DNA from 3 places in the Afipia sp. GW822-FHT03D08 genome. Region 3 is predicted to be linked to each of the others. Evidence: predicted binding sites of a transcription regulator. Region 3 holds the regulator's gene; each other region holds the start of a gene.
What was found. Region 3 encodes LexA, which represses DNA repair genes until DNA is damaged. Its sites were predicted from a motif close to TGTTCNNNNTGTGTTCNG; they were not measured.
Positions count from the first base shown of each region.

Region 1 (4,243 bases), 620 kb from region 3:
GCCGGGCGCGGTCGCATTCAGGATTGATTCACGATAGGGGCCGCGCGGCAGGGCTCGGCCGTGCGGACGGATAAAATGACCGTGAAACCGGCTGATTTCGGCCGTTGCGGGGTACTCGCCCCGTCTTGGCCATCGTTTCACGGTGGAGTAGAACGGTGCACGGTCGCCGGTCGGGCGGCGATAACAATCTCAAAAGACGAACAACCTCAAAAATTGACCGGGGTGGGGAGAGTTTCAATGCGCGTGTTTCGGGTGGCGATGCTGATCGGAGCAATGACGGTTTCCGTCTCTATCCCGGCGCTTGCCCAGTTCACTCCCGGTTTCAGGCTCAACGAGACCAAGGAACTCACCGAGGAAGAAAAGGCGCGGAACAAGGCCAATGAGGATGCGGCCAAGGCCGCCCGTTCCAAGATCCCGGACGCCAAGGCGAGCAACGACCCATGGGCCTCGGTCCGCAGCGAGCCTGCGGCCAAGCCGGCAAAATCGAAATCGACCGCCACGAAGTGATGCCGCGCTGGTGGCTATTTCAGAGGTTTCGGATCTGCTGACAGCCAGTTGTTCAGGTTGACGGCGATGTCGAGCTGACTGGCCTTCTTCAAAAGCTCATCGCGCTTCTGGCAGGGCGGCATCTTGCTCGCCTGGTTTCGCGTGTCGTCCGCGATCTTTTGCCACTTTTCTTCGATCGAGATTGAATTGGTCCGGGCCATGGATGGCGCTCTCCTGTTCGTCAGGGGTGAGCCATGGCGGCAGCCTTATCGAAGCAGCCGCCGGTTTCCGTAAACCGGTTCAACCGGCGGTTGGCCGAAATGATCCCTTGGCGAGGATGGCCGGCCGCGACATATTTTTTGCATCGCGGTGGAACGAAAGCCGCGGCTCATTTGTCTTGCTGAGATATGACGAGCGGGGGACGAATGTTCAGCCTGATCCGGCTCATCCAGAGATGGCTATGGCCCGCGGGGGAGGAGACTCCGTCCCCGGCGCAGGATTCGACCAGCATGGCAGACCTGGTCCGGTTGCTCGAGACGGACGCCGAGCCGTCCGACCCAGCGGGGACATCCAAGACGGACGCTGCCGATGGTTCCGGCGCCTGAGGCGTGATGCGGAAATCTTACTTCCCCTCGGGCGGCCGCACCGCGTGCACGAGCCGGTCCCACTTCGGCGATTTGAACGGATCAAAGCCGTCGCAGGTGTCGCACACGTACTGTTTGTGCCTGTTCGTGAAGACCAAGGTCATCCGTTGCCCGCAGACGGGACACATTGAAGGATCGAACGAGTTCATGGGTAGCTCCGCGTGGACGAGGCGGGAGCGCAAAACTCTCAGTCACCGGTGATGCCACAGTCGGACGGTGATGAGACAAGCCTAGCGGGTTCTGTTTTTCGCTGCATCAGAAATCGCATCGGAAAGATCAGAACACGTCTACCTCATTGGAAGTAGGCCAAGGCGATTTTCAAAACTCGGCGGCGCGCAAAGCGCGAGTTGAAGAAGATTTTAACAAAGAGACCGCCTGAGCCGCCGTATGTTGATGCCCGCGCAGCGGATCTAGTGAAGGCGCTCGGCTTCCTGCTGCTGTGCAAGTTTTAGTTCTTCGGCGCGCTCCTGGCGTTCCCTGGCCAGAAACTCCTTCTCGCGTTTTTCAAACGCCTCCAGCTCTTGATGGACCACCTGCATGAACTGGTCGTGCGCCGATTTAGCGATCTGGGTCGGGTTCATGGTCGGCACTCCTGTCAAGAAACTGTCACAGGAGAAAGCATAGCCGTGGCAAAAGTTCGGCTCCATTCATCACTTCGGGTTACAGCCCTGCGGCGCCTTGCAAAAAACCTTGAACGGCGAAGCAACGGAACGGCGGAGAGCGGGCTCGGCGAGGGGGTCTGCAACGCTCGGCGCCCGGGCCTGATCGCCGACGTTGCGGACTGTGACCATCTTCACAGACCCGGCCGTCAATTCGTGGTTTGAAGACGCCGGCTCACGCGAGCCGTCCTGAACCTCAGCGGCGCTCATACCGCTGGGGTGCCCTTGTCGGGCGTTCCTCCCAGACTTGGCCGCCGCTTCCTTGACGGGAGGCGGCGGCTTTTTGGACCAGCCAGGGGCCTTACTTCTTGGGCTCGTGCAAAAGCCCTTTAATCAGCTTCTTCAACTGCGGCGATTTGATCGGGTCTGGCCGATCGCAATGGATGCACTGGTAGGTGCGCGGGCCTTCGCCACCGGGCGGCAGCATCAACTTCAAAGGCTTCCCGCACTTGGGACAGATGTGCTCCTTCACGGGCATTGCGATCACCCTGCCAGGGGAGATCCATCCTAGTTCCTGCGCTGGATGAGAATCGAGTCCAATCTTTGGATGAGGCTACGCCCGGAAAACCCGGCGCCGGGAAGCGGGGGAATTGTTGGATCGGCTCCTGCTCACCCAGTCGTTTGTATGCTTTTCAAAATCCGTGTCAGGCGACGAATAAAGCTGTCGATCCATGTGTCGGGCAAAGGTCGCGCCTTTGGCTTGCGATTAAATTGGTCCAGGCATGAGGGACGGATCGTAGCTTTTGTTAGGCCTGCCATTTCATGTGGTCCTACCGGCAGCCTGAAGGCGGCTGTCACGGAACCAAGTTCGTATAGCGAACATCGTTTCTTTAGAGGCCGCTTCCATAATCAAAACAGGCCACCAGGGGTTAAAACAGGCCAGTACCCGGCCCCTGAAAAGAACATATTGCGAACTTGGAACAAAAAGGGTACATTCTTTTCCATCGGATCACCACCGATTCCGGTCCGCCGACCCTGGGAAGCCGTTTGTCCGGCAGGCGAATCCCATACATAAGAGGAGCATCAGATGGCCCCCGCCGCCCTGCGTATCGTTGAAGGATCGTCCATGGACAAGACCAAGGCCCTGTCGGCCGCGCTCTCCCAGATCGAGCGCCAGTTCGGCAAGGGCTCCGTGATGAAGCTCGGCAAGAACGACCGCTCCATGGACATTGAGGTCATTCCGTCGGGCTCGCTTGGGCTGGATATCGCACTCGGCGTCGGCGGTCTGCCGAAGGGGCGGGTGGTCGAGATCTACGGGCCGGAATCCTCCGGCAAGACTACGCTCGCGCTGCATACGGTAGCAGAAGCCCAGAAGAAGGGCGGCATCTGCGCCTTCATCGACGCCGAACACGCGCTCGATCCGGTCTATGCCCGCAAGCTCGGGGTCAATGTCGATGAACTCCTGATTTCGCAGCCGGACCACGGCGAGCAGGCGCTGGAAATCGCCGACACGCTGGTGCGCTCGGGCGCGGTCGATGTGCTGATCGTGGACTCGGTGGCGGCGCTGGTGCCGCGCGCCGAACTCGAGGGTGAGATGGGCGACGCGCTGCCGGGATTGCAGGCGCGACTGATGAGCCAGGCGCTGCGCAAGCTGACCGCCTCGATCAACAAGTCCCATACCATGGTGATCTTCATCAACCAGATCCGCATGAAGATCGGTGTGATGTACGGCTCGCCGGAAACCACCACCGGCGGCAATGCGCTGAAGTTCTACGCCTCGGTGCGCCTCGATATCCGCCGCATCGGCCAGATCAAGGAGCGCGACGAAGTCGTCGGCAACTCGACCCGGGTCAAGGTGGTGAAGAACAAGCTGGCGCCGCCGTTCAAGCAGGTCGAATTCGACATCATGTACGGCGAGGGCGTCTCGAAGATGGGCGAAATCCTCGACCTCGGCGTCAAGGCCGGCATCGTCGAGAAGTCCGGCGCCTGGTTCTCCTACGACAGCCAGCGCCTCGGGCAGGGCCGCGAGAATTCCAAGGCGTTCCTCAAGGCGAACCCCGAGATCACCGCCAAGATCGAGGCTTCGATCCGGCAGAACTCCGGCCTGATCGCCGAGCAGATTCTGGCAGGCTCGCCCGAGCGCGATGCCGACGGCGAGGAGCCGCAGGACGAATAAAGCGTTTTCAGGCGAAGTGGGAGCCGGTTCGCGTTAAGAAAACGCGACAACTAAAAAGAGTTCATTTTCGACCGGGCTTCAGGGCCCGGCCGGTGCGATCCGAAAAGACGGGAATCCTTTTCGGGCATCCATCGCACCTTCGGAAGCAAACGGGCGTTGTGGATGTTGAGTTGCCGACATCCCCAGCGCCCGATTTGTTTTTGAGCTATGAGCGCGGCTGTTCTCTCTCCGCGTCGTCTCCGCGAAAGCGGGGACCCATACTCCCTGAGCTATCGATGCCGTGGGATGTGGGGTGGATGCGTCGTTCTCTTCAAATGAGAAAGAGGAAGGTGGATCCC
Region 1 is NZ_JBXANK010000001.1:1,385,133-1,389,375, reverse strand. It holds gene AC1RM7_RS06915 (hypothetical protein) at 238-507, shown strand; gene AC1RM7_RS06910 (hypothetical protein) at 522-707, opposite strand; gene AC1RM7_RS06905 (hypothetical protein) at 1,109-1,279, opposite strand; gene AC1RM7_RS06900 (hypothetical protein) at 1,541-1,711, opposite strand; gene AC1RM7_RS06895 (zinc ribbon domain-containing protein) at 2,091-2,267, opposite strand; gene recA (recombinase RecA) at 2,817-3,905, shown strand.
Region 1: the regulator LexA is predicted to act here: its motif matches at 2,688-2,705, upstream of recA (recombinase RecA).

Region 2 (4,243 bases), 510 kb from region 3:
CGGGGTGCCCTTAAACCCATCGTTAAGCCTAATATTCGCCCAACCCCCCTCTTCACCAAATATTTCGACCGCACGCCGATGATTGCTGGCAAGGACTTTCCCTAAATTCCATCGGGGGCCTTCGGCCATGGATTTCGAAAGTGCAGGTCCGGCTATCGTAAAGTCGATCAAGCAGCGCGAGCTGCTGAATTTCTGGCTGCGGCTTTACGCAAGGCACGAGCGCCTGCCGGCATTCGCTGACTACCGCCCCGAACGTCTCGCCGATGAGAGCGAGGATCTGGTCTATATCGTCGTCGAAGGTTCCGGCGGCGACACTCTCCGTTTTTTCATTGAAAGCGACGGCGACCGGATGTCGATCGCATTCGGGACCGCGGGCAAGGGCCGCGACCTTGAGGAATATATGGGCGTCAAGCTCGCGCCGGTCGTGATGCCGATCTATCGGGAATGCGTCGGGCGGCAGCTTCCGATGTTCACGATTTCGCAGATCAACGATCTTTACGGCCGCAAGGTCGACTACGAGCGGCTGCTGATGCCGTTCTCGGACGGCGACGGCGTCAACAGGATCATCGCCTCAATGAAGACGATCTCCGACGACGGCGGATTCGAGATCAGAAACCTGATGCGCGCAAACGACGTGCCGCCGAGTTACAAATTGCGCTCGGTGATCGACCAGGACTTGTTCCACAAGCTCCCCGGCCGGATCGCGCCCGGCGACACCATCGAGTTCGTCTAGCGCGATCCTTACGAGGCATCCGCGATCATGCGCGGATGTGTTCCATCTCTTCGCCAAGTTCGATGGGATGCGCCATCGCTTCGTGCAGCTTGTCCTTGTCGAGTTCGCCTTCCCAGCGGCTGATGACCACCGTCGCGACACCGTTGCCGATCAGGTTGGTCAGCGCGCGGCACTCGCTCATGAACTTGTCGATGCCGACCAGGATCGCCAGCGATGCGATCGGAATATCCGGCACGATCGCAAGCGTGGCCGCCAGCGTAATGAAACCTGCGCCCGTGACGCCCGATGCGCCTTTCGAGGTGACGATCGCGACACCGAGAATGCCGAGCTCCTGCCAGATCGTCAGGTGCGTGTTGGTCGCCTGCGCGAGGAACAGCGTCGCCAGCGTCATGTAGATATTGGTGCCGTCGAGATTGAAGCTGTATCCGGTCGGGATCACGAGACCGACCACACCGCGCGACGCGCCGAGCCGCTCCATTTTCTTGATCATGTTCGGCAGCACAGTCTCCGATGAACTTGTGCCGAGCACGATCAGAAGCTCATCCTTGATGTAAGCAATGAAACGCAGGATGGAGAATCCCGAAAACCGCGCGATGCCGCCAAGCACAAACAGGACGAAAAGAACGCTGGTGAGATAGAAGGTACCGATCAGCGCCACCAGATTCCACAACGCGCCGAGCCCATAGGCGCCCACGGTGAAGGCCATCGCACCGAACGCGCCGATCGGCGCCGCGCGGACGATGATGCGGATGACGCCAAAGAAGACTTTCGCAGCCATATCGATGGCATTGGCGATGGGCTCGCCTGCAGGCCCCATAAAGGCAATCGCGAAGCCCGACAGAATCGAAACCAGCAAAACCTGCAGCAGGTCGCCGTTTGCCAGAGCGCCGATGAAGCTGTTCGGAATGATCGCCATCAGGTGCGCGACGATGCCGTCTTCGCTTGCCTTGTGGACGTACGTGGCGACCGCTTTCGGATCGAGCGTCGCCGGATCGATGTTGAAGCCGCTGCCCGGCTGGATGATTTCGCCAACGAGCAGTCCGACGGCCAATGCAATCGTCGAGACGACCTCGAAATACAGCAGCGCCTTGAGGCCCACGCGGCCGACGCGCTTGAGGTCACCCATCGAGGAGATGCCGTGCACCACCGTGCAGAAAATCACGGGCGCGATCATCATCTTGATCAGCGAAATAAAGCCGTCGCCGAGCGGCTTCAGCGCCTTTCCGGTGCCCGGATAAAAATGTCCCACCAGAACACCGAGTGCGATGGCGATCAGCACCTGGACATAGAGAATGGAATACCAGGGCGATTTTGTTGAGGCCGGTACTGATGGCGCGGCGGTGACTGTCATCGGAGAGATCCTGAGGGAGGGAAGCAAACGGTAAAATGGCACGTCCGGCGAACGTGCGCCAGAACGACGCACCCCTCAAGGAAAATTCGCGGATCAACGATATTTTATGGGCTATTCGCGCCAAGCATGGGTCAAAGCCTTGACCACATCGGTGCCGGCTGCGCGCGGGCCTACTCGACCGCCGCCGCGTAGCTCTCCGGCTTGAAGCCGACCAGCAGCTTGCCGCCAACATCAAGAACAGGACGCTTGATCATGGACGGCTGGGCGAGCATCAGCGCCATCGCTTTCTTCTCGGTCAGATTGGTCTTCTCGGCGTCTGGAAGTTTACGGAACGTGGTGCCGGCCCGGTTCAATAAGGTTTCCCAGCCGACGGCCTTGCTCCAGCGTGCAAGGCGGTCCTTGTCGATGCCTGCCGTCTTGTAATCATGAAAGGTGTAGTCGACGCCGTGCTCGTCCAGCCACGCGCGGGCTTTCTTCATCGTGTCGCAGTTCTTGATGCCGTAGATGGTGATGGGCAAGCTCAATCCCTCGCATTTCTGAAACAGGATTTAGCGCTGTAGCGGCCAGCGCGCGAGATGATTGTGCACTCCCTGGCCGATAAGGCTGTGCACGAAAACGAAATCAGTCACGGTCCAGCCGAGCGATTCAATCGGGTGCTCGTCCACCAGCCGCCTGTCGTAAAGCAGTGTCATGTGCGGCGTGAAATGCTGTCTGACCCGCCGACCTAGTCCGGCCCTTGTCATCGCTTCGCCAACGGCGCGGTGAAACATCGTCATCGCGGCAATGTCCCTGCCCGCACGCAACACAAAGGGCCGCGTCTTTCTTTTGCTGGTGAAACTCCCGATGCGATCGAAACTGATCTCGAACGGCGGCAGTGAAACCCCTGGTGCCGCCATGCAAACCGCCTCGACGAGATTCTGAGGCAATCCGTTGTACGCGCCGAGATAATGCAGCGTGACATGAAGCCTGCACGGTGAAAGCGGCTCGCCCTGCAGTCCATGGCTGTGGCGAAGCCGCTGAATCAGATCGCCGATGCGGTCGGCCATCGCAGCCGGAGGCACAACGGCCAGGAACAGGCCGTCCGTTGGCTCAGGCAGCGTGGGTAGTTTTGGTTCAAACCCTTGAAAAACAAACTGTTCGGGCATGATCTGAACCTCTTTACGCAAAAGAACAAAAAATGAACATTCTTGCAGGCAATCCAAAGATGCAAGCGGAATTTCCCCGCTTGACGACCGGGTCGTCCAATCATATTTAAGTATCTACTTAAATACAGATTGAACCATGCCAGCAAACGCCCTCGACATGACCTTCAAGGCGCTCGCCGATCCGACGCGGCGCGCGATCCTTGCTCGCCTCGCGCTGGGCGAAACCTCCGTGCAGGAACTGGCAAAGCCGTTCGCCATGAGCCTCCCCGCCGTCTCCCAGCATCTGAAGGTTCTGGAAACCGCCGGCCTCGTCACACGCGGACGGGCGGCGCAATGGCGGCCATGCCGCCTTGAGCCAAAGGCGCTGAAGGAAGCGACCGAATGGCTCGATCAATACCGGCAGTTCTGGGAGCAGAGCTTCGGCAAGCTCGATCTGTATTTGAAAGACATCCAGGCAAAGGAAACAGATACATGACGGCAACGACTCTCAAGGTCAGGGCGAGCTCACCGGCAGATCAGCCCACCATCACCATGGAACGCGAATTCGATGCTCCGCCGGACGTGCTGTTCCGCGCTTTCACCGAGGCCGAAGCGTTGAAAACATGGTACGGCCCCAACGGCTTCACCATCACGGTGCTCGCGATGGATTTTCGCGTCGGCGGCCTCTTCCGGTTCACGATGCACGGTCCGGACGGCACGGATTATCCGAACCGCATCGAGTATCGCGACATCAAGCCGGGAGAGCGCCTCGACTATCGCCACGGTTCGGACATCGACAACGATCCGAACGCATTCGAAGTCACGACCACCTTCAAGGCCCTTGGCCCAAAGCGTACGCTGCTGACCAGGACGTCAGTCTTCCCGTCCATCGAGGCGCGCAACGCCGTCATGAAGTTCGGTGCGGTCGAACTCGGCATGCAGACGCTGGAGAAGCTGGCTGCGTATGTGAAGAAATAATCTGACATACACGGCAGAACGCCGCCGCCTTATGACAGGCAGCGGCGCTCGAAGAAC
Region 2 is NZ_JBXANK010000001.1:256,484-260,726, reverse strand. It holds gene AC1RM7_RS01190 (PAS domain-containing protein) at 128-733, shown strand; gene AC1RM7_RS01185 (dicarboxylate/amino acid:cation symporter) at 759-2,084, opposite strand; gene AC1RM7_RS01180 (ArsC family reductase) at 2,255-2,602, opposite strand; gene AC1RM7_RS01175 (2'-5' RNA ligase family protein) at 2,633-3,229, opposite strand; gene AC1RM7_RS01170 (ArsR/SmtB family transcription factor) at 3,366-3,704, shown strand; gene AC1RM7_RS01165 (SRPBCC family protein) at 3,701-4,186, shown strand.
Region 2: the regulator LexA is predicted to act here: its motif matches at 3,251-3,268, upstream of AC1RM7_RS01175 (2'-5' RNA ligase family protein).

Region 3 (4,243 bases):
GGTTTCGACGGCGTGTTCTGGCGGCTGATGGATGTCGGCATCGGATGGATGGTGGCGGTGTCGCAATGGGTGGCGGCGCTTCCCGGCGCGATCGGCCAGATCGCGTCATTCGGCGCCGGGCCGCTGGCGCTGATGAGCGCAGGCATTATCGCGCTCGGTTTGTTGCGGACGCCATTGCGATGGACGGGAGCAGGGCTCATTGCATTCGCAACGGTCTGGGCGCTGACCACGCCGCAGCCGGACATCCTTGTTGCGGGAGACGGCACCTCGGTCGCGGTGCGCGGGAAGGACGGCAGGCTGCGCCTGATGCGCACTGGAAAGGATGCTTTCCTGTCACGCGAATGGCTCGCAGCCGACGCCGACATGCGCAAGGCAACCGACGCGTCGCTGACCGACGGTGTCTCGTGCGACCCATCTGGATGCGTGGTGCAGGCTGCGGACGGCTCGACCGTAGCGCTGACGCTGAAGCCCGCCGCGTTCGCGGATGATTGCGCGCGGGCCGCGGTGATCGTGACACTGCGTCAGCCGCCCGCCGATTGTGCGGCCATGGTGCTGGATCAGGAAATGCTGCGCAGGCGCGGCACACTCGCCCTGCGCAAAACCGCAGACGGTTACGCGATCACGGCCAATAAGCCGCGCGGCGTCGACCGTCCGTGGTCACCGGCAAATGCCGATGATGACATCGAAACACCCGCTGCCCGGTCAAACCGTCCCGCACAGCCTGTCGATGCGACGCCGGCGGAGAGCGATCTCCAGCCGGACGATTGATCCAGCCGTCATTACGGACGGCCCAGCAAATTTAACGGGCAAGTTTCTGGATCCGGGTTCGCTCGCAAAAGCTCGCGCCCTGGAATGACAGGGAAACCGAAAGTCTCAGTACTTGCGGACGAGACCGATCAGTTTGCCCTGAATCCGCACGCGGTTGGGCGGCAGGATGCGGACTTCATAAGCCGCATTGGCCGGCTCCAGCGCGATGGACGCGCCGCGGCGGCGGAAGCGCTTCAGGGTGGCTTCTTCCTCGTCGATCAGCGCCACCACGATGTCGCCGGTGTCGGCGGTCTCGTTGCGCTGGATCAGCACGGTGTCGCCGTCGAGAATGCCGGCTTCCATCATGGAATCGCCGCGCACTTCGAGCGCGTAGTGTTCGCCGGAGCCGAGCATGTCGGGCGGCACGCTGATGGTGTGGCTGCGGGTCTGCAATGCCTCGATCGGCGTACCTGCTGCGATCCGACCCATGACCGGCACGACAACCGGGAAGCTGGCATCCTCATCAGGACCGACGGACGGAGCCGACCGGACCTTGCCGAGGTTGCCTTCGATGACGCTTGGCGTGAAGCCGCGGCGGGCGCCGCCGGGGCTGGCACTCGTTTCGGGAAGCTTGATGACCTCGATGGCGCGGGCCCGGTTGGCGAGCCTGCGGATGAAGCCGCGCTCCTCAAGGGCGGTAATGAGCCGGTGGATGCCGGACTTGGACCGCAGGTCCAGCGCGTCCTTCATTTCGTCGAAGGAGGGCGGAACACCAGCTTCCTTGAGCCGCTCGTTGATGAAGCGCAGAAGCTCGTATTGTTTGCGTGTCAGCATCTGAATTGGTCCCCGATCCCAAGGATCTCAAGAATTCCCGCGTTCTGATCCGAAGCCGCGCCTCTCTGGATCCCCACTGAGAACAAATGGAAAGGGACACTCAGGAGTAGCGAGTCACTCGAAACAAATCATGAACGAACACTATCTGTTCCATATGTGTTCCGCAACCCCTTAATTTCACGTCAACGACGGGGCCCGTGTGATCGGGATTGTCAGTCCGGCAGCCGCAGGATCGTGCAGGGCGAGCCGGCGGGGGCCGCGGGCGCGAATGGCGGACGGATGATCAGCGCATTCGCTTCGACCAGTTTTGCCACCAGCGAACTGTCTTGCGCGCCCACCGACGTAGCGACGGGCACACCGTCGCTGCCGGCTGTGACGCGCGCCCGCAGGTAGTCTTGCCGCTTGTCGTTGGCGGGCAGCTCGCGCCCAAGCCTGGCTTGCTCGAGTGGATGATCGATCGTGGTTCGCCCGGAGAGCGAACGGATCAGCGGTACCAGAAACAGGAAGGCGCAGACGTAGGACGACACGGGGTTCCCGGGCAGGCCGAGCACGCGCATTGCTCCGAGCCTTCCGTTCATCATCGGCTTGCCGGGCCGCAGCGCGATCTTCCAGAAGGCCATGTCGAAGCCTTCGGTTGTCAGCGCGGCCTGAACCAGATCGTGATCGCCGACCGATGCGCCGCCGGTGGTGACAAGAACGTCTGCTCCGAGATCGCGCGCGCGCCGGATGCCGCCGGAGGTCTCTTCGAGTGTGTCGCGCGCGATGCCGAGTTCGATCACGTCCGCGCCTTCGCTGCGCGCGAGTGCAGCCAGCGCGAAGACATTGCTGTAGACGATCTGACCGGGGCCGGGTGTCGTGCCGGGAGGCACCAGTTCGTCGCCGGTCGCGAGGATCGCCACCTTGGGACGGCGGTGCACCGGCAACCGCGGATGGTTCATGCCGGCCGCCAGCGCGAGGGCGCGGTCGTTGAGCAGAGAGCCGCGCGGCAGCAGCACGTCGCCCTCGTGGAAATCGATACCGGCGGGACGGATGTTTTTTCCTGCGGTAATAGCTTCGTTGACGACGACAAACTCACCGTCACGCGCGGCGTCTTCCTGAATGACCACCGCGTCCACGCCGCCGGGAACAACGCCGCCGGTAAAGATGCGCGCAGCCTGTCCGGCGCCGATGCTCTGATTAAAGGGCCGTCCGGCCGCGACTTCGCCGATCACCTTCAGCCGTGCGCCCGGCAGGGCATCTGCGGCGCGCACCGCGTATCCGTCCATCGCCGACAGCGCGACGGGAGGCTGGGTGCGGAGCGCTGCGACGTCGCGGGACAGCGTGCGATGAAACGCATCTTGGAGCGCAACCGTCTCTTCGGGCAACGCAGCGGCGTCCTTGAGAACGGCGGCATAGGCCTCGGCGACCGGCATCAGCGCCATGGTGCGATCCTCAATAGTCCGCCAGATAGTGGCCGGACTTGCCGCCCTTTTTCTCGACCAGACGGATGGCTTCGATCTGGATGCCGCGCTCCACGGCCTTCACCATGTCGTAGATGGTGAGGCAGGCCACCGACACGGCGGTCAGCGCTTCCATCTCGACGCCGGTCGGGCCTTTCACTTTCACCGTGGCACGCACGCGGCAACCCGGCAGCTTGGTGTCGGGCGTAATGTCGAGCGTGACCTTTGAGAGAGCCAGCGGATGACAGAGCGGAATGAGGTCGGAGGTCCGCTTCGCCGCCATGATGCCCGCGACGCGCGCGGTGCCCAGCACGTCGCCCTTGGCGGCGTTGCCCTTCACAATCAGATCAAGCGTCTTGCGGGTCATGATGACCCGGCCTTCGGCCACCGCGACACGCTCGGTATCCGGCTTGGCCGAGACGTCGACCATGCGTGCTTCACCCTTGGCGTCGATATGGGTGAGGGCGGCGCCTGCTTTCGTCTTTGATGTCTTTTTGGCCACGGTTCAGCGCGTCCCGGTGGCGCGTTGCGCATCGCTGCGGGCGAGCAGGGTGCGCGTTGCAGCCGTCACATCGGCCTGACGCATCAGGCTCTCGCCGACGAGAAAGGTGTTCATGCCCACGCGCGCAAGACGGGAGAGATCCTCCGGCGCGAAGATGCCGCTTTCGCCGACACTGATGCGATCCTTCGGAATCAGCGGAGCGAGTTCTTCACTGGTGGCAAGCGTCGTCTCGAAGGTGCGCAGGTTGCGATTGTTGACGCCAAGTAGCGGCGACTTCAGTTTCAATGCGCGGTCGAGTTCCTCGCGGTTATGGACTTCGAGCAGCACGTCCATGCCATGCGCGAATGCGGCATCCTCGATATCTTTCGCCGCAGCATCGTCAAGCGCGGCCATGATAATCAGGATGCAGTCCGCGCCATGTGCCCGCGCTTCCGCCACCTGATAGGTGTCGTACATGAAATCCTTGCGCAACACCGGCAGCGAGACGGCCGCACGTGCCGCAACCATGAAAGCGAGCGATCCCTGGAACGATGGCGTATCGGTCAGCACCGAGAGGCAAGCCGCGCCGCCCGCCTCGTAAGCCTTGGCGAGAGCAGGCGGATCGAAGTCGGCGCGAATGAGTCCCTTCGACGGCGAGGCCTTCTTGATCTCGGCGATCAGTGCGTAGTCGCCGTTGGCGTGCTTCGCGCGAATGGCTTTGGCAAAGCCGCGCGGCGCGGAT
Region 3 is NZ_JBXANK010000001.1:765,039-769,281, reverse strand. It holds gene AC1RM7_RS03680 (ComEC/Rec2 family competence protein) at 1-768, shown strand, start outside; gene lexA (transcriptional repressor LexA) at 874-1,581, opposite strand; gene AC1RM7_RS03670 (molybdopterin molybdotransferase MoeA) at 1,794-3,002, opposite strand; gene moaC (cyclic pyranopterin monophosphate synthase MoaC) at 3,013-3,522, opposite strand; gene trpC (indole-3-glycerol phosphate synthase TrpC) at 3,526-4,243, opposite strand, start outside.